DNA from 4 places in the Paenibacillus residui genome. Region 1 is predicted to be linked to each of the others. Evidence: riboswitches for the same ligand, from Rfam matches in the RefSeq annotation. Region 1 holds a riboswitch; each other region holds the start of a gene.
What was found. A riboswitch is a leader RNA that binds a small molecule or an ion and turns the genes downstream of it on or off. The one in region 1 is predicted to bind thiamine pyrophosphate.

Region 1 (5,118 bases):
TGCCGGTCGCTCCCCAGGTATTGAAGCTGATGTTCTGAAGGGAATAATCTGCCGGCACATCCGCAGAGGCTTTGGCCAGCTCGATGGCCCGTTCCTTACTGATCTTGGCCCGTGCGGCCGCTTCCTCATTGGCTTTATCCGATGCTACGTTATCTGCAGGCAATGCAGGGGACGGAAGAACCGTTACGGCTTTAGATGAGGTGTGAGAAGCAGAGACCGGCTGATCCGCATAAGCCGAAGGAAGTAATGAAAACATCATGGCTGTTGTCATACCAAATGCAAGCAGAGTTTTCGGTGCTTTCATGAAGCAAGCCTCCTCGTATTTGTACTAATCTTTACCAATATTACGGACGCAATAGATTATAAAAAGGTTGCACGCGTTCTTGAAATAACGGACAGCTATCCATTGGCGACAGCTAGGGCATGAAGGGCTTGTTTCAGTGAAGCTTCCTTAACCCGGCAAGCGATCCCGGGGCCTTATGGCATCGGTTAAGTAAAGGAAAGAACGGTTATAACTATTCTTTCGCTTGTACCTGAACCGAGGAAATAGTAAATTAATGGTGCCGGCAAATTCCGAGGAAAGGAGTGTGATCGGATTGATTACAATAGCTGAGGTGGTCTCCGTTTAATACGGAGATTCGATCGGCGGGGGTCCTCGCGGGCCCCCACCCTTTAGATCCCCACAAGTCGGAGTCAGCGTCTAAACCTTCCTTAACGCGGTCGATCTTCGTGACTTTGCTTCGGTTAAGGTTTATACAGTACATTGCGGGGAACCCAGAACTTATAATTTCTATATTATGAGAAAAACTCCTATCGGAGTATTTCATAGATGAACGACCGCGTTTAGAGGTTGTTTTTATCGCCAAATAGAATTTGAAGTTATTCAGGACGCAATAACTTATAAATTCTATTGTGGTAAAAAAAGAAATTAAGCTCTTGATCGGCTTCCAAATACAATTTATAATGGAAATATGTAGTTTAAATTCTGGTGAAAGGAGAAGATAGCAATGATTCAAAAAATTCGTTTTATCCAAGGGGTTCTAACTGAATAGCTTTGCATTATCTGTAACCGTCACCTGAATGATATAGGCATCACCGACAGGCACGATTGGGTTATCGTGTTTTTTTTGTTCTTTTTTTTCCTTATCGAACGCTGGGCATATACATAATATAGAAAAGGAGGTGTCAAGATGAAAGCAGCTAACCTTATTTTTAATAACCGTTGCAACGGCAGGACAATAAATGAGGAGGTTTTCATCTGTGAGCTACAAAAATGGAAAGGATGTTCTTCCCCCTAGCCTTTTGAAGCAGCTGCAGGAGTATATTCAAGGAGAAATCATTTACATCCCCAAGAGAGAGAAGAAACGTGCGGGCTGGGGTGAAAATAACGGGGCTCGATTGCTTCTGGAACGGAGAAATAAAGAAATTTACCGTCAATATAAGAACGGGTCCAAGATGGTGGAATTGATACAGACCTTTCATCTGTCGGAAGACAGCATCCGTAAAATAATCGGCAAGAACAAGGAGCGCGCTTCGAACGCGACGAGATAGATCAGGCGGCCAAGTGTCCGATGGACATTTGGCCGCCTTTTTGGCGATAAGATGGATGTTCACAGATAATTATTTCGCCGTTTTCCACCGGGTGAACCACTTTTCCAGGAGGACGATGCAGCCGAACAAAATCATGCTGAACGCCACGATGACGATGATGCCGATAAATACCCGATCCGCGCGGAAAGCGGAGTTCGCGGTCCTCATATAGGTTCCGATGCCCTCGCTGGCGCTCAGCCATTCGGCGATGAAGGCGGCCATCACACTGTAAGTGGCCGATATTTTCAAGCCGGAGAACAGGCTGGGAATTGCATGAGGAAGCTCCAGCTTCCAGAAGGTCTGTCTCTTGGAGGCGCCGGACATTGCCATAAATTTAAGCATGTTGGCGTCGGTCAGTCTCAGTCCGTTCAAGGTCGAGATAGTGACCGGAAAGAAGCAGACGATAATAATAATGATTATTCTCGGGAAGAGGCCGAGGCCGAACCAGATAAGCAGTAAAGGAGCCAGGGCAATAATGGGAATATTCTGGGTCAGGATCAGAAACGGATACAGTGCTCTTTTGATCCATGGAAACTGATGCAGGAAGATAGCCGTGATCAAGCCGATTCCGATCCCGGAGGCGAAGCCGATCAGGGTGAGCTGAATGGTGGTGGTGGTATGCATCCACACCCTTGGCCATTGGGTAATTCCTTCCTGAACGATTTGAATCGGACCGGGCAGAATCCATTTCTGGACATCGAACCACATAGTGGATAACTGCCAGACGATTAGAAAGAGGAGGGCTGCCCCAACAGGAGGCAGCCAGGTTTTCCATCGGGAGCCGCCGCTCATTATTCGTACCTCTCCGTCATCTGTGCCATTGAAATTCCCTTGGGATCATAATGGATTTTGATAACGGAGGAGATTCCGCCTCCGCCCAATTTCGCAAGCTCCACGTTCACTTGCTTGACAATTTCGAGCAGCTGCTCCAATTCTCCTTCCATCATCGTATCCATCGGCCCGACCACATATTTGACGCCAGACTTCCGTATAATGTCTACCGCCAAGTCAATATATGGAACAGCGTCCTCCGTTCTCGGGATCGTTTCAAAGCTAACGAGCGCATTCGCCATCATTCGGCTCTCCCTTCTTGCAGTTATTGTGCGGGCTCAGGCAGAAAATCGTTCGTAAAGGCAGCATCGGCATCGAATTCCTGCTCGATTAATCCGTGTTCTCTCATCCAATCCGCATAGTTGACCCATACCGATTTTTTCTGAATGCCCCATTGCGGTGCATCATCCTGATAACGCGGGCTGATCCATTTCTGACTGGCCATGACCAGCTCTTCATCCAGCTCCGGCGCTGCTTTCAGCAGTATTTTCGCAGCTTCCTCCGGCTTGTCCATTGCATATTGGAAGCCTTTGGCCGTTGCGGCGAGGAAAGCCTTGACCAGCTCCGGCTGTTCCTTAATGGTCTCCTCGTTAGTGATTAACAGCGGAGTATAGTAGTCCAATTTCTCGGAGTAATCCGTAAGAGGGATGAGATTGAGCGGAACCCCGCGCAGCTCGGCCTCGATTCCGGTCCAGCCGTAGAAGATCCAGGAGAAGTCGACATCCCGCTGAACAGCGGTGAAGAAATCGGCTTCGCCCAGGTTGACAATTTTCACCGTGTTGACATCGGCACCCCCATCGGCCTGCATCAAGGACTGCAGCACTCCCTCCTCCGCCGGAGAGCCGAAGCCGCCATATACTTTGCCTTCGAAATCTTTCGGGCTCTTAATATTTTTGTCCACGGGCGATGCGAAGACGGAGGTATTATGCTGCATCAATGTGGCGATGGAGACCACCGGAACTCCCTGAATGCGGGCTTCCGTTACGTTCTCCTGGATGCTTACACCGAAGGCGGCTTCGCCGGAGCCGACAATAGCCGTCGATCCGTTGACCCCCGGGGGAACGATATTGACGCGCAGACCGGCCTCTTCGTAGTATCCTAAGTCTTGCGCCACATATAAGCCGGTATGATTGGTATTCGGAAACCAGTTGAGAACAAGAGTGACATCCGTCAGTTTATCGCTTGGAGCACTGTCCGGCGCCGGCTCGGTTTTATTGCCACAGGCGGTTAGCATTAGAAGAGCGGTCAAGGCGACGAACATTAGTTTTTTCCAGGTTAATGATTTCATAGTTAACGTTAAGGGGACTCGTGTACTCCATCATGAGAAGATATGGATGAATCCGATAATCCTTTGCCGGGATAGTCCTACAGCATAGGCGGAAATCCGGACCAGTAGAGCATATTCGTCTCCGGATAAAAAATTGCCGCCGGATCACGAACCGGCTTTCGCACGGTGATCGGTTTCGTTCCGAGCGTCTGACCAGCCGATATTCAGCATGGCTTAAGCGAGTTCATTCTTCCCTTGAATGGCGATGATTCCCTTACTTCCTCCCTTGTTATGTTCATGTTGGAAAAATGCATAAAAAAACGCCCCTGATCTAAGGGCGCAAAATAGCATATAGGCGGCACATGGATGGACCATATGCAGTATTCCCTACGCTGGCATTACCCAGATCAGGTTAAAGGGTCAGTATCTTGCGGGATACAATCTCAGCCGGCCTAGTCCAGCTCCCCGGTTATGAAGTTGTAAAACAACAGGATGCAACGGCCATTGCGACTATATTATAGCGTGAATAGGGAAATGTGTCCACTGAGCGGATCATCCGGAGTTGGGACCGTTACCGAAATCGGACAAGGGCCCTGCACAATTGAGGTTGAATAAGGCAAGTGGAAAAACGGATCGGCAGGCTGCGGCGGAACTTGCTATTTGCTGGCCTCGGAGAAATTTAAATGCGTGTTCATTACAAATGGGTGCTTCATGGTAGTTAGGCAAATCGTGAAGAACATAAAAAGACTCCGTCTATTTTCTCATTAAAATAAACGGAGCCTTATCTTTGAATTTCCATATTCACTTTACTTCCATTAACCTCCTGCGATTCACATGCCCAGCATGTCCAATCCTTTCTTATTAGTTAACCCTTTCATTTACATGCTATGCATGCTTGGCAGAAAGAGCTGATATGAGTTCCCACATGCCCACAGATTACGGAAAAAGCTGTCACGGGACTTCTTCCTTCATGCAACCTGATTACAGCATGCTTCGCTAACGCTGCTCCATTGGACTATCCCCTTTCCCGCTAAGAGTATATATCTATTTAACGGAGTGGGCTCTTTAATATGGATGGCGGTTCGAATCGGAATTCCAATTCACTGTCGCCCTTAGGGTCCCATTCCGGTAAACAGCTGTGTCGAGGAGATGAGATAAGGATACTGGGTATCTTGTGTTTGTTTGGTGTTTAGCTTACTGCAATCCTATCAGAGTTTTAATATTATGTAAATATTCTAAAAATTCTATTAATTTTAATCTATTAAAAAAATAGCCCCTTATTCATCCATATTCTCCCTTTCTCTTATTATTTCTAGTAATTTCGCCTACTTAATTATTATCCAAAGCTTTGCTGCGAAGCAGCCGGGGTCCACACTTTATGGAAGCAAGAGTTCCTCCTATATTATCGTCGGCCGCCATCCCGATCGCTT
Region 2 (5,118 bases), on a different contig from region 1:
CTTACGCAGCGTCCATCCATCCGGAGTCCCCAATCGCCGGTCCATTTCGTCGGAATAAATCCGCCTTGCGGGCAAATATTTCCCCGTGCCCAAAATTTTTACATTTCTGATTTGCATAGTTAAGACTCCCTCATCCCATTAGCGCCTGAATATCCATTCAGGAGAACTTTTTAGCTGTCTAAAAATATGAAATTTTTGTTAACGACATTTTTCCCTAATTCGACATTTCTTGTAACCAATATAAGTTCGATTATACCGATGTCACAAGTATTATATCATTTTATGTAAAGATGCCGGAAAAACTAAGCCTTTTGAACCAAAAAAGTAATACCTAATAATACTAAGGATTACTTAGAAACACCAAGAAAATAGCCGTTTTTCTTTAGTGATAAGTTTTATTTATGGACCAAAAAAAAGCATTTAATTTCCTTTTATCAGACATTTCCTCTATAATAAACAATTATCAAGTTTGCTGGTCGTCATTTTGTTCAAATTTCATTCTAAGAAAGGTTGTTGATACCCATGCATGCACAAGTTGTCGGACAGATAGAGAGCCTTAATCCTTTTGAAATTGTACAGAGACAAATCGACTCTGCGGCAGCCGTCCTGGATCTGCCCAGCCACGTAGTCGAAATTCTCAAGAAGCCCAAACGCGTATTGGCGGTCTCCTTCTCGGTAAGAATGGACGACGGATCGGTAAGAGTGTTCGAAGGGTACCGCTCTCAGCATAATGACGCGATCGGACCGACCAAAGGCGGCATTCGCTTCCACCCGGACGTGACGATGGACGAAGTGAAGGCCCTCTCCATGTGGATGTCTTTCAAATGTGGAGTGGTCGGGCTTCCATACGGCGGCGGCAAAGGCGGAGTTATCTGCGATCCCCATGAATTAAGCAAAGGCGAGCTGGAGAGAGTTAGCCGAGGCTTTATGGAAGCTATTGCGGATATTGTTGGACCGGAGAAAGATATTCCTGCACCGGACGTGTATACTACCCCACAAATTATGGGCTGGATGATGGATACTTACAGCCGGATCAAGGGCTACAACTCTCCCGGAGTGATTACCGGCAAGCCTCTCATCATTGGAGGGTCCAAAGGACGGAATGAAGCTACCGCCAGAGGCTGTGTCTACACAATTATCGAAGCTCTTAAAGAGCTGGGCCGGACTCCGGAACAGACAACGGTCGCCATTCAAGGCTTCGGAAACGCCGGACGGATTGCCGCCGACCTGCTGACCGAGATGGGCTGCAAAATTGTTGCCGTAAGTGACTCCAAGGGCGGAATTTACAATCCTGAAGGACTGGATCTGAAAGAGGCTGAACGGCTGAAGGATACGGCTTCTCTTCTCGACTATGGTGCCGAGTACCATATCTCTAATGAAGATTTGCTTGCTCTGGATGTAGATATTCTTATTCCTGCGGCTTTGGAAAATGTAATTACAACGGCCAATGCCGACCGAATCCGTGCGAAAATTATCGCAGAAGCCGCTAACGGTCCGACGACCCCGGGCGCGGACAGAATTCTGAACGAAAAAGGAATCATCGTCATACCGGACATTCTGGCCAACGCCGGAGGAGTTACAGTTTCCTACTTCGAATGGGTTCAGAACCTGATGAATCATTACTGGACGGAAGAAGAAGTCAACAGCAAGCTTCAGGAGAAAATGGTTCACTCCTATCACGCAGTGCGTAATTTGGCCAAGGAGTATAATACCGACTTACGTACGGGAGCCTTCATGATTTCCTTGCTCCGCATCAAAGAAGCTATGGAAGCCAGAGGCTGGGTATAATCCCGAAATATTCGCCAACTATATATAAACGGGGCTGTCCCAAAAGCGTTCGCATAAAACGGGAACATCCAAAAATGAAGCAAAAAGGACCTCAAATCCCACTCTGAGTGGGGACGGGGTCCTTTTTTTGCAGCCAAACTCTAGGTGGGGCTTGAAAAATTATAGATCGACTTATGGTGACAACCCCGTTTCCTGTTTATCGGATGTGGATGATGGTACTCCATAGTTGCGGTTATGGGTTCTAACTGGATTTTGTACAGTTAGATTCAAGGCGGCGGCGCAAAGTGACTGAACTAGCTGGAAAAACTACATTTAAAATCAAGTTTTTTGCAGATATCGCCCATTTTGCCCAAACTACCTGTAGGATTTCCAGTTAGTTGCCGTTTGCAGCGGAAAAGGAAGCAAATTAGCTGTATAAAATCCATTTAGCCCCCCATGCCGCTGACCGCGGCACCATCAGATTGTGAAAATGGGTGGATTTTCAAGGTAGTTAGACGCCTATGCACCTGGAACTAATTTCCATGCAAAACTTATACTATCTTACATTTTGAAACCAGCGGATTCAAAGGCAGCCCCCCAAGCCCCTAACGGATCGCCTGGCGCATCTTCCCCTGCTCCTCCTTCATTTGTTGGTAAATATCTTGTCTTAAGCGGATAAAATCAGGGTCCGTTAGCAGGGACTCCTGCCGTGGGCGGGAGAAAGGAACGTCTATTTTCCTAAGCACCTTGGCGGGCCTGCTGGAAAAGAGGTAGACGGTGTCCGACAGCAGCAGCGCTTCTTCTATATTATGTGTTATGAACAGCACCGACCGTTGATGGACCTCCCAAATATCCAACAGCCAGCTCTGCATTTCCGTTCTCGTTAATGCATCCAACGCGCTGAACGGTTCATCCAGACAGATCAGCTCCTGCGGACTGAGCAGGGCCCGGAGGAAAGCCACACGCTGCTGCATCCCCCCGGACAATACATGGGGATAAGCTTTCTCGTAGCCGCCTAATCCGACTCTGGAGAGCCAGACTCTCGCTTCTTCCAGAGCCTCCCGTTTGGGCAAGCCGGCAACCTCTCTGGCGAGAATGACATTGTCCTCGATCGTCCGCCAAGGGAACAGCGCAGGCTGCTGAGGCATATAGCTTATATGTCCTTGCTGCCCGGTTACATCTTTCCCTTCCATGTTCACCCGTCCCCCCGTAGGCCGGATCAGGCCGCCGATGATGTGAAACAGGGTGCTTTTTCCACAGCCGGAGGGCCCTATAATGGAGACGAACTCCCCCTTGCGCACGGTTAAAGAGACCTCGTCCAGCACCGGAGCGGGTTTTCCTTTCGTGTTGAAAATTTGAGTAATATGGTGCAGCTCCAGTTGATTTTCCAATGCCTTGTCCTCCATTCCGTTCAAAATATGCAGAACCTCTCAAGAATCCCTTCAGCCAACCCCTCAAGGATAAACGGCAGTCGCCGTCCTTGTAGAACTGAATAAGAATTCAAAACTTATACCTGTAATTTAAAAAAAGCCCCCTTCACCGGGAGCGCGCATGCCAAAACAAAAAGCGAATCTGCTGCTTTCCTACGCTGGCATTACCCAGATCAGGTTCTGAAAGGGTCAGTATCTTTAAGGGATACAATCTCAGCCGGCCGGATTCCAGCACCCCTGGCATCTAATATCATGTTATTTATAATTTTTCCGATAGTGTCTGACGAGCTTAAGCCGCTGCCTTTGTTGGCGCAGCCCCGAAACTCAAGCGGTACTTAACCGGATGGATTCCTTGAGATTCTGCTTCGCCCAAGCTCATTCACTCTGATGACATTATAGACCCTGGTGCCGGAATTGTCCATTAGCGCCCCTTTTCTCCATGATGCTGAACAAGTAGCTCTTTTTTTCTCGGAATAGGTTTATCGATTGGCGAAATCATAGTAATATATTGGGGTAGTCCATTTTGTTTTGTAAGCCGCCTTGCGGCACGATTATACCCTGTTACAAAAAGGAGGAAGCAAGGAGACGTGACTTCCCGGGAGAAGAGATTCGGATCATTCCCTCTCTAATACTCGTATCACGTGTATCTTTGCGAAGATTATGAAAAAAGCACTAACCATTGCAGGTTCCGACAGCAGCGGAGGCGCCGGAATACAAGCCGACCTCAAGACTTTCCAGGAGCTCGGAGTCTATGGCATGACCGCTCTAACTACCATAGTCGCACAAGATCCGCATAATAATTGGTTTCATAACGTCTTCCCGATTTCCGCCGATGTTCTGGAAGCCCAATTGGAAACGATCATTTGCGGAATCGGAGTAGACGCTGCCAAAACCGGTATGCTCGGCTCCATCGAGATTATCGAGATGGCGGCCAGCAAAATCGAGAAATATCAGTTGACCAACGTCGTCGTGGACCCGGTTATGGTCTGCAAGGGGGCGGATGAGGCTCTTCATCCGGAGACGAACAACAGCCTGCGTGACGTGCTCGTTCCGAAAGCGCTGGTCGTGACGCCGAACCTGTTCGAGGCTTCCCAACTAAGCGGCTACGGCCCGATCAAATCGGTGGAGCAGATGAAAGAAGCAGCGGTGAAGATTCATTCGCTCGGAGCCAAATACGTCCTGATCAAAGGCGGCGGCAAGCTCGTCAGCGAAACCCGTGCGATCGATCTGCTGTACGATGGGGAGACCTTCGAGATTCTGGAATCGGAGAAGATCAGCACCACCTATACCCATGGCGCAGGCTGTACCTACTCATCCGCCATTACTGCTGAATTGGCCAAGGGCAAGAGCGTCCGGGAAGCCATTCACACGGCCAAGAAGTTCATTACGGCGGCCATTCGCCATTCCTTCGCCCTGAACAGCTATGTCGGCCCCACGAACCATGGCGCTTACCGCAATTACGAGGGCGGCAGCATTTAATACAGTCATATGAAGCCCGCGGCCTGTTAAAGGAAGCGGGCTCTGCTTTAGCTTCAAAAACGGAAAATTAGTATCACCTCATCCTTCTTGATGGTTTCTGATTTCCAAATAATGTGATAAAGTTTAGATGAAAACACTTAACTTCGTTCCATATCAAAGGAGGAAGAAAAAGATGGCTGAATTGGATACTACTTTACAGATGCTCAAAGATTTAACCGATGCGAATGGAGTGCCCGGCAACGAGGACGAGCCCCGTGCGGTTATGAAGAAGTACATAGAGCCCTACTCCGATGAAGTGACTGTAGATCGGCTGGGCAGCTTGATCGCCGTTAAGAAAGGGAAAACCGAAGGGCCGAAAATTATGATCGCCGGTCATCTCGATGAAATCGGATTTATGGTAACGCATATCGATGACAAGGGCTTCCTCCAGTTTCAGACGCTG
Region 3 (5,118 bases), on a different contig from region 1:
AAACCAGGAAACCGTAGGCCGGATGTTCTTCCGCGGAGCCTTCTTCCTGCCGGTGCTGATCGGCTCGGGCTTCGTGATGCAGCAGCTTCTGGGCCAGGGGATAGGCGGGCTGGATGCGGTGAAGGATCCGACGGAAATGATGCGCGAAGGCGTTGCCAACGGGCTTGCGGTGCCCGAAGCCATCGCTATGTACCTGCCGAATGATTTGGTCAAGACGCTGTCCGACATCATGGGCAGACTGACGATCATTTTCTGGAAGACGGGAATCCAGATTCTGCTCTTTCTGGCCGGACTGCAGGGAATTTCGGATTCGCTGTATGAATCGGCGAAATGCGACGGCGCCACTCCTTGGGAAATGTTCTGGAAAATTACGTTTCCGCTCATGACCCCGCTGCTGCTTCTCAACGGAATTTTCACGCTGGTGGACTCGTTCACGGACATGCGCAATAACGTTATGCGCTATATCCAGAAGGTGGCGTTCACCGATATTGAGTTCGGTTATGCCGCGGCGCTCGGCTGGATTTATTTCGTGTTCGTATTTCTGCTGATTGTGCTGATCTTCACCTTGACCCGCAAGAGCGTATTTTACGCAGGGGACAGGTAACACAGAGTGGGCGGCGCGCTTGCTTCAACGGCATGTCGGAAGCCATCCCAGTCTATGCGGCTACATGCGGAAGCATAAGGAGGAGGTTTAACGATGCAGACTGTTCGTACCCGCCCGAGTATCGGGGCAAGAATGGCTTTGGCCGCGGAAGGGATTCGCAGGTGGAAAATCGCATATCGCATCTACCGGCTGTTCATCTATCTCTTTCTGATCGGGCTGTCGTTCGTGTTCCTGTATCCGTTTCTCTTCATGATCTCGACCTCGTTCAAATCCCCGGGCGATCTGGTCGATCCGACGGTATACTGGATTCCGAAGCAGTTCAGTGTGAAGGGATATTTCGACGCCTACGCGGCTCTTAATTATTTGCCCTATCTGAAAAACACGGTCGTCCTGACGCTGCTCACCGTGACCGGCCAGATGCTGTCCTGCGCGGTAGTCGGCTACGGCTTCGCCCGCTTCCGCTTCCCGGGCAGGGAGCTGTTGTTCGCGCTCGCTATGTTTACCATGATAGTGCCTCCGCAAACGATCATCGTGCCGATGTTTATTCAATACAAGGAATTGAACTGGATCAATACGATTCTGCCCATGGTTGTGCCGAGCTTCTTCGCTAACGGACTGCGCGGGGCCTTGTTTATCTTCATCTTCCGCCAGTTTTTCCGCGGCTTGCCCCATGAGCTGGAGGATGCGGCCCGGGTGGACGGCTGCGGATCGCTGCGAACCTTCGTCCGTATCGTGCTGCCGGTTTCCATCCCGCCTTTACTCGTATCGGCGATCCTTTCAGTGGTCTGGCACTGGAACGATTTCTTCGAGCCGGCCATCTTCCTGGTCGACCGTGATAAATTTACTCTGCCGATGATGCTGCCCTTCCTCGGGCAGTCGCTGAACTCGATGTCGGGAGGGACGGCCAGCGCCAATGTGGGCCAGGCGACAACGATGGCCGGATGTGTCCTTGTCATCCTTCCAATCCTGATTCTCTATCTCGAAATTCAGCGTTACTTTATGAAGAGTATCGAACGCTCCGGAATTGTAGGATGAAAATGTTGGATGACAGTCTATTCCAGATATGTTAATATAAATTTGCTTGCAATTTAATACATTATTCAAACTACTAGGGGTGCCCTATATTCGGGCTGAGAGGAACGCAGATAGCTTCCAACTCTTATGAACCTGATCTGGTTAGTACCAGCGGAGGGAAGTAGTCACTAGGGTATTTGTATACCCTATTATTTCCGCAGACCAAGAACCGGGTTCATGAATGCCATGAATCGGTTCTTTTTTATTTATCCGATTCCCTCTCCCCCCCATGAAGAAAGGAGGTTCCTTCTCCATCCAGCCAATTTGCAGCCCATTCGGCTGAACTTGCAAGCGATTCTATGCAATTCTATTGATTTTCAACATTCAAGGAGGCGGTTCCAATGACTTTTACTCAACAATTACGGGAAACCAACCAGGATTTGTTCGAAATGATTTTCCATCATCCGTTTGTAGAAGGGATCGGCCGCGGAGATATTGCCAAAGAAGCGGTCATGCATTATGTAAAAGCCGATTTTGAATATTTGAACGCATTTATGAAAATCTATGCGATTGCCATGTCCAAGTCGGATACTCGCAGCGATATTGCCTTTTTCCATGAACAGGTAGGCTTTACCTTACACTCGGAAACCGGCCCGCATATGAATTTGTGCGACTATATCGGCGTTTCCTATAAGGAATTGCAGGGTCATCCACTCCCGCCAACTGCGGATCATTATGTGAAGCATATGATGTATCATGCCTATACCGGTTCACTCGGGGAAATCTACGCCGCTCTCTTGCCGTGCCCATGGACCTATTTGGAAATCGGCAAGGTGCTCATGGAGAAATATAAGCCTCAAGCGAACCATCCTTTTTATCGCTGGATTACTTTCTATGCCGACTCGGGAATAGAAGCACTCACCGAAACCTTGTGCAAGCGGCTCGATGCTTGTGCCGAAGAAGCCTCGGAAGCCGAGAAAAACCGGATGCGCGACGCCTTTCGAAAAAGCTGCCAGCTCGAGCTCTGCTTCTGGGAAATGTCCCTGACTTGCGAAACATGGCCCGCCGGAAACATTGGAGTGACTGCGCCATGAAGCGTGTTCCTTGTGCTCTCACCATTGCCGGAACGGACCCGACGGGCGGCGCCGGTATCCAGGCCGATCTGAAAACATTTCAAGAACTGCAGGTGTACGGAATGTCCGTCATTACTTCCGTTCTCGCGCAGAATACGACCGGAGTCCAGGATGTCGTCCATCATTCGACGGCTTTCATCGGTCGTCAACTGGATTCCGTTACAGAGGATATACCGGTTCACGCTTTTAAAACAGGCATGATTGCCAGCTTGGACATGATGGAATTGTTGACAAGGAAGATTCCGGAAATTAAAGCCCCTTATGTGCTGGACCCCGTCATGATAGCGACAAGCGGGGATGCGCTCATTGATCCGGATGCGCGCGCCTTCTTGAGGGACAGGCTCCTGCCGCTCGCCAGCATCGTCACTCCGAATATACCGGAGGCGGAGAGCTTGACCGGCGGTACGATTACAACGACAGCGGATATGGAGGAAGCGGCCGTAGCGCTCGTTAACCTGTACGGGGCCGGAGCCGCGCTTGTCAAAGGCGGACATTTACGCGGAGAAGCTGTAGATATTCTATACGACGGGGAAAAGCTGTACGCTCTGTCTGCGGATAGAATCGAGACGACCAACACGCACGGTACCGGTTGTACGTTATCGGCCGCGATTACCGCCTATTTGGCGCAGGGGCTTCCTTTATATGAGGCCGCACGTAAGGCCAAAGACTATATTACCGCGGCCATCCGCCATTCCTTGCCGCTTGGGAAAGGCAATGGCCCGACGAATCATTGGGCGCCGCGGATCGGAGGCAGCCAAGCATGAATCAGTCGATTATCGATCAAGTTCGCCGACAAGTGCCGTTTATCTATCACCTGACCAATCAGGTGGTCATGAATTTCAGCGCCAACGGGCTGCTCGCTTTCGGCGGTACGCCCGCCATGGCCAAATATATAGAAGTGGCGGAACCGCTGGCAGCGGCATCCGACGGGGTTCTGATCAATTTAGGCACACTCTCTCGCGATGAAGTGCCGGCATTGGTCAAAGCAGGTAAAGCCGCGAATCAAAAAGGGATCCCCGTCGTCCTTGATCCGGTGGCGATTGCTTGCTCGGCCTTCACTAAAGAAGCGGGGCGGGAGATACTGCAGGAGGTGAAGCTGGCCGCGGTCAAGGGCAATGCCGGGGAAATGGCTTATCTGGCCGATATTCCGTGGGAAACCCGCGGCGTCGATTCCATAGGCGGCGGCGATGCGGCGGCAGTGGCCGGGGAAGTGGCGAAGCGTTACAGCACGATAGCGGTCGTTACGGGGGAAACCGATTATATCGCGAGTGAGGACAAGCTGCTCGTTAATGAAACCGGCCATCCGCTGTTGACCAAAATAACGGGCGGCGGCTGTTTGCTAGGCTCGATTCTGGCCGCCTGCCTGACGACCGATGCCGATGCCCTGGAGCAAGCCTATACGGCCGTATCCTTCTACGGGCTGGCGGCGGAGTATGCGGCAGCCCGTCCCGAAGTACGCGGTCCCGGTACGTTCCTGCCCGCTTTTCTTGACGCTCTGTCCTACGACATTAAAGATTTGGAGGGGAAATAAATGAGAATTCAACGTGCGCAGCTTCGCAAATATTTTATTATGGGGAGCCAGGATTGCACACGAAGCCCCGAGGAAATATTGCTGGAGGCGGCGAAAGCGGGCATTACCGCTTTTCAATTCCGCGAGAAGGGCCCCGGTTCGCTGTCCGGCAGCGCAAAGCTGGAGCTCGGCAAAAAACTGCGCAAAATTTGTTCCGAATATGGTATTTTATTTATCATAAACAATGACGTGGAACTGATCGAGCCGCTTCAAGCCGACGGTATTCATGTCGGACAGCAGGATGAACGAACAGACACGATCCGCGCGCGCTTTCCCGATACGATCATCGGGCTGTCCGTGACGAATATCGAGGAGGCCAGTCGGCCTTCGATGGCCTGTGCCGATTACGTCGGGGCAGGGCCCGTATACCGCACGGCAACGAAAATCGATGCCAAAGAGCCCGTCGGCACCGCCTGGATCCGGGAGCTGCGCGCTTTTCTGCCGGAAATGCCGATGGTCGCTATCGGCGGCATCACACCGGACAATGCCCGCCTTTCACTGGATGCAGGGGCTGACGGCGTTGCCGTCGTCTCCGCCATTACGAAGTCCGGCAATATCCGGGAAACGGTCGCACGTTTATAAATACCACAACGTTTTACTTGTGAATGAAGAAAGGAACCCGTCCAATGTCTATGAAATTGCCCGAAGTATCGGCAGATGCACCGCAATGCGAGCTGACGGTCCTGAACGCCGGATTTTACCGGGCGTCCCTAAACATGCTGCATAAAGAGCGCCCCCGGCAACAAATCTGGGGGCCGGCATTATTCTTTCTTATCCGGCATCCGAAGAACGGTTAT
Region 4 (5,118 bases), on a different contig from region 1:
ACAAAAACATGGAAAGGGGAAGTCCAATGCGCATTAAACCAATAGCAGGAGGATCTTTATCCATTATTATGGGGGCTATGCTTGTGCTTACCGGGTGCGGCAAGTCGGAACCGGCACCGGCGGCCAACCCGTCACCGGATGCCTCTGCATCCACACAGCCTTCGGAGGCACCCAAGACGGATGATATGGGGAAAAAGTATGATATTGAGTTTTTTGTCCCAACCGGTACGGGAGGGTCGCTTCCAAGTGAAGATAAAGATTTCGTCAAGAAAACGATCGATGAGAAATTTAATGTCAATCTGAAAATCACCCATATGGCGGCCGGACCGGACTCGACCAATAAAGTCAATGTAAGGTTCGCCTCCAATACTCCGCCGGATTTGGCAGTCGTCGGCGGGAGGGATTCCCAAACCTACGCCAAAGACGGTCTGGTGGCCGATCTGCGCCCATTCATGACTAAAGAGGCGATGCCCAATTACTATAAATGGATTAGCGATAACGAATTCAAAGGCTATTATACGATTGAAGGGGTAGACGACGGCCTGCGGGCGCCGACTCCATTTGATCTTACAGCGTACAGCGCTTGGTATATTCGTAAGGATTGGCTGGATAAATTAGGCCTTCCGGTGCCGACCAATTATGAAGAAATGCTGGAAGCGATGCGGCAATTTACTTTTAACGATCCCGACGGGAACGGCAAAAATGACACCTACGGCTTCACCACTTCCGGCAATGGGGCCAATGTCGGATTCGATTGGCCTCATTGGGTCAAGAACGGCTTCTACGCCTCCATGTATATTGACGAAGGAAAGCTGGTGGACGCCGGTTCCCACCCGGATACGGTCAAGGTACTGCAGGAAATCAAAGATACTATTGCGGAAGGTATTGTCGATCCCAACTGGTTCTTGAATAAGGGGTCGGAGCATCTCAATAAGATCATCGAAGGCAAGGCGGGAATCGTTAAAGCCGGTGGCCGCGATTTTGCGCTGGAGAGTGTGGAGACGAGCGCGGTGAGCCGGGCAAGACAAATCAATCCGGAAGCGGATATCGTTCCGTTCAATCCTTTCCCTGATGCCAAAGGGATCAAGACGGATCCGCAAGGCTCCTTCGGCTTTGTTGTTCCCAAGCAGCTGGCCGAGCAAGAACCGGATAAGGTGAAAAGAATGATGGCCATCCTGGATTATCTGGCCAGTCCGGAAGGTTTCCTGCTGACGCATTACGGCCTGGAGAACGAGTCCTATACGAGAGAAGGCAACAAGGTCACGTTAAAACCGGACGTCATCCAAAAAATCAACGAAGAGAACGGTAAATTCCTGCAAATTTACGATTTCTTCACCCGGGTTTCCGATACTAGTCCAATCGGACTGGAAATCATCAATCCGAAAGAAACGGAACGGGACCGCGCTATCGTGGAAGAATTGCTCAGCTATAAATCGGTTCCTTACACTGGAGGACCTTATGTGACACCGCCGGCCGGCATCAATATTGCCGATTACCGGAAGGAAATGAACTCGACTCATGCGAAAATCGTCTTCGGCGATCTGCCGGCCGACAAGTGGCCCGAGTATTTGGAGGAGCTGATGACCAAGCATAAGGGAAGAGAAATTTTCGAAAACTACACGAAACAAATTCGCGAAGGCGGCGGGTTTGACGCTGTGAAATAACCCGAATAACGTTTTTATGAGTTCTCAGCATCGGGCTAAATGAGCATTCCCCTGCAATAGCGGGGGAATGCTGCGTTTCACCGAAATAGGCCCGATGGGCCAATTGACAAACCGGAAGCACTCCACTACGATAAGACTCAAGCAATGAAAAAACTGCATATTCATTCAAATGCACTAGGGGTGCCGTAATCGGCTGAGACGGACGCTGTCCGATCCCTTTGGACCCGATCTAGGTAATGCTAGCGTGGGGAAGTGTAGCTGCACAACGTTATTTTAGCCTTGTGTTTAAACTGCATCTTGCCCGGGTGCAGTTTTTTTATTTGCTCAAAACCATTTACATGGAGGGTGTTCGCAAATGGAACAGACAGGTTGTGGAGCCAGTCGGATCGTCGGCTGCCGGTTCTCTCTTTATCCCATGTCGGACCGGTTCGTAGAAATCATTATGGGCGTGTTGGAGAAGGTGGATCGATCTAAAGTATGGATGAGCACGGATGATATCAGCACTTGTATTCGGGGGAAGGCCGAGCATGTCTTCGATGTGGCCAAGGCGGTTTACATTCAGGCTGCTGTCTCCGGGTTGCATGTCGTATGGAACGGGACTTTCTCTATAGGCTGTCCGGGCGATAGTGAAGGAGACGTCTATTTGTCCGAGGATGAGGAGAGGATGAATGAGGCCGGTTTGCGGCAGCATTCGATCGAGACGGCTTGCCAGTTCGCCCTGTATCCTCTCGGGAACCAAGGCTATATGAAAATTATTTATGACCAAATCGAACGGGCCAAAGCGCGGGGAACCTTCAGCGGCGGCGTTCACTATGCGAGCCGATTGGACGGGGATGCCCATGAAGTGTTTGCCTCTTTGGAAGAATCGTTCGTGAATGCGAGCAAGCTCGCTTCCCATGTGACCATGACGGCCGTGCTTTCTGCGAACAGCCCTTCCAGGAAGCCGGACAGAGTGTAGAGGGGGCTGCCGTAATGAAGCGTTGGAAGCTTCGCGAGGTGGTAGTGCTTGCCGCGTTATCGGTCGTTTTTGCCGTAGTCTATCTGGCTTTCCTACAATTCGGCAATGTCTTGGTCGGCCTGATGGGCCCGATTGGCTACGAGTTTATCTTCGGCATCTGGTTCATTGTATCCATCATCGCCGCTTACATTATCCGCAAACCGGGGGCGGCTTTCGTGTCCGAGACGATTACCGCAGCCATCGAGCTGCTGATGGGCAATGTGGCCGGCCCCAGACTGCTGCTGTCGGGGATGATTCAGGGGCTCGGGGCGGAGGCTGTATTTGCCGCTACCGGCTGGCAGCGCTATTCGACCTGGGTGCTGGTCTGCGCGGGAATGGGCTCGGCGGTGTTCAGCTTCGTGTGGGGCTTCTTCGTCTCGGGCTATGCGGCTCTTCACCCGGGATACGTCACGGCCATGTTCATTCTTCGCCTCATCAGCGGGGCTGTTCTGGCCGGCCTGTTGGGCAAAGGGGTGGCGGACGGCCTTGCCAAGACCGGGGTGCTGAGAGGCTTTGCCATTGCCAAATCCGCAAGAAAGAGAGAGCATCATGACATTGCAGGTTAACTCCCGTCTGCTGGAGGTGCGCCGGTGGACGTTTGCTTACGATGAAGAGTCGGCTCCGGTCATCGATAACGTCAGCTTCGAAGTAGCGGAGAACGATGCGGTTCTTCTGCTGGGGCCGAGCGGATCGGGCAAGAGCACGCTCGCTTACTGTATAAACGGCCTGTATCCGGAGGCGGTGGATGGTCATTCTGACGGAACAATTCTGCTGCAGGGCCAAGAAATAAGCTCTTACAGCCGGTCGGATATTAGCCGCCGCATCGGAATGGTCTTCCAGGATCCGGAGAGTCAGTTCTGTATGGTGACTGTCGAGGATGAGGTGGCCTTCGGCCTGGAAAACCTGGCGGTTCCTCCGGAGGAGATGGACGCGCGAATCGACCGGGCACTGAATTGGACAGGGCTTGCGGAATGCAGAAGGTCCAAGCTCCATCAGCTCTCCGGCGGAATGAAGCAGAAGCTGGCCCTGGCATGCGTTCTGGCTATGGAGCCCGGCGTCCTCATTCTGGATGAGCCGACGGCCAATCTGGATCCGCTGTCGACCCGGGAATTCGTCTGCATGATAGACCGTTTGCGGAAGAGAAGCTCATTGACGCTCGTAATTATCGAGCATAAGCTGGATGACTGGATGACGGTCGCCAATCGGGCTGTGGCGATGGATCGCCGGGGGAAGCTGGTGTACCAGGGAGGATTGAGAGACTTCTTCCGTAATCACGAAGAATGGAGTCGGGAGGAAGGGATATGGTGGCCGACGGCCTACAGGATGGGGAAGGATTGGCGGGCCCAAGGCATCTATGCCGGCAGTCATGATCCGCTGACGGAGCGGGAGCTGCTGGCGGGAATTCAGGAGCCCTACCGGGGATGGGCGGAATTGGCGGCTGCGCTTCGCTGTCCGGATGCCGGGGTGGAGGGGGACCCGGCAGCCAGCGGGGCCGTACCGCCCCGATGTGGGCAGGAGCAAGCTCTTGCTGTGAAGTCCCCTCTTATGACGCTAAATCAATTTTCCTATTCCCGCAAAGACAAGTCTGTTCTGCAGGAACTGAGCCTGGAGCTTTATCCGGGCGAACTGCTCGCCATTGTAGGACCTAACGGTGCTGGGAAAACGACCCTATCTCATGCATTGGCAGGGATTTTATCCGGTCCTTCTCAAGGGGAGATTGCGCTCTATGGTCGTCCCTTATCTTCTTGGAACGAGAGAGAGCTGCGCCGGCAAGTCGGGCTTGTATTCCAGAATCCCGAGCACCAGTTCGTCACCTCATCGGTATTTGAAGAGGTGGCCTTAAGCCTGCGGATTCAAGGAATGCCGGAGCGGGAAATTAGCGAGCGGGTACAAGAGTCGCTGCGTATGTTTCGTTTGGCGGAGTTGGCCGAAGAGAACCCGTTTGCCCTCAGCCAGGGGCAGAAGAGAAGGCTCAGCGTGGCCTCCATGCTCGCCGACGAGCAGAGGATACTGGTGCTGGACGAGCCGACCTTCGGTCAGGACGCATACACGGCAGGGCAGCTTATGAATCTGTTGGTTCAGTTGAAGGAACAGGGCAAATCGGTTGTCATGATTACTCATGACATGGAGCTGGTGCGGCAGTATGCGGACCGGGTTGCCGTGTTGATAGCCGGCCGTCTTCGTTTTGCGGGCACGCCGTTTGAGCTGTGGGACTATTCCTCCGATCTGCTGGAGGAGGCCCGGCTCTTGCTGCCGATACCGGTTTCCGTATGGAAGGTGCTCGGTGAGCAAGTTCATCTTACCGATCAGGAGAGGCTGCCTTATGGTATTACAGAGCATTAATCCGGGGATCAAGGTGGCTGCCGTTCTGCTTTGCGTCTGTTTGCTTGCTCTCGTGTTCGATCCCCTTACTCCTCTCCTCTTTTTGTCCTGGACGATCGGGATCACTTTTATATT

Region 2: it holds a riboswitch for thiamine pyrophosphate, as region 1 does, so the genes downstream of both, ACFQ03_RS22615 (ABC transporter ATP-binding protein) here and ACFQ03_RS15835 (ABC transporter substrate-binding protein) in region 1, are expected to answer to the same signal.
Region 3: it holds a riboswitch for thiamine pyrophosphate, as region 1 does, so the genes downstream of both, tenA (thiaminase II) here and ACFQ03_RS15835 (ABC transporter substrate-binding protein) in region 1, are expected to answer to the same signal.
Region 4: it holds a riboswitch for thiamine pyrophosphate, as region 1 does, so the genes downstream of both, ACFQ03_RS25090 (YkoF family thiamine/hydroxymethylpyrimidine-binding protein) here and ACFQ03_RS15835 (ABC transporter substrate-binding protein) in region 1, are expected to answer to the same signal.

What each region holds. Positions count from the first base shown of each region.
Region 1 is NZ_JBHTIU010000051.1:22,260-27,377, reverse strand. It holds gene ACFQ03_RS15855 (YcdB/YcdC domain-containing protein) at 1-304, opposite strand, end outside; gene ACFQ03_RS15850 (CD3324 family protein) at 1,261-1,551, shown strand; gene ACFQ03_RS15845 (ABC transporter permease) at 1,621-2,382, opposite strand; gene ACFQ03_RS15840 (thiamine-binding protein) at 2,382-2,666, opposite strand; gene ACFQ03_RS15835 (ABC transporter substrate-binding protein) at 2,687-3,682, opposite strand; TPP riboswitch at 4,056-4,166, opposite strand.
Region 2 is NZ_JBHTIU010000094.1:17,249-22,366, forward strand. It holds gene ACFQ03_RS22605 (beta-ketoacyl-ACP synthase III) at 1-117, opposite strand, end outside; gene ACFQ03_RS22610 (Glu/Leu/Phe/Val family dehydrogenase) at 523-1,788, shown strand; gene ACFQ03_RS22615 (ABC transporter ATP-binding protein) at 2,373-3,173, opposite strand; TPP riboswitch at 3,331-3,446, opposite strand; gene pdxK (pyridoxine/pyridoxal/pyridoxamine kinase) at 3,858-4,676, shown strand; gene ACFQ03_RS22625 (M42 family metallopeptidase) at 4,849-5,118, shown strand, end outside.
Region 3 is NZ_JBHTIU010000028.1:146,825-151,942, reverse strand. It holds gene ACFQ03_RS09300 (carbohydrate ABC transporter permease) at 1-604, shown strand, start outside; gene ACFQ03_RS09295 (carbohydrate ABC transporter permease) at 698-1,639, shown strand; TPP riboswitch at 1,705-1,815, shown strand; gene tenA (thiaminase II) at 2,020-2,712, shown strand; gene thiD (bifunctional hydroxymethylpyrimidine kinase/phosphomethylpyrimidine kinase) at 2,709-3,515, shown strand; gene thiM (hydroxyethylthiazole kinase) at 3,512-4,282, shown strand; gene thiE (thiamine phosphate synthase) at 4,283-4,903, shown strand; gene ACFQ03_RS09270 (MBL fold metallo-hydrolase) at 4,948-5,118, shown strand, end outside.
Region 4 is NZ_JBHTIU010000108.1:13,303-18,420, forward strand. It holds gene ACFQ03_RS25085 (extracellular solute-binding protein) at 27-1,664, shown strand; TPP riboswitch at 1,831-1,932, shown strand; gene ACFQ03_RS25090 (YkoF family thiamine/hydroxymethylpyrimidine-binding protein) at 2,020-2,622, shown strand; gene ACFQ03_RS25095 (ECF transporter S component) at 2,637-3,227, shown strand; gene ACFQ03_RS25100 (ABC transporter ATP-binding protein) at 3,211-5,004, shown strand; gene ACFQ03_RS25105 (energy-coupling factor transporter transmembrane component T family protein) at 4,985-5,118, shown strand, end outside.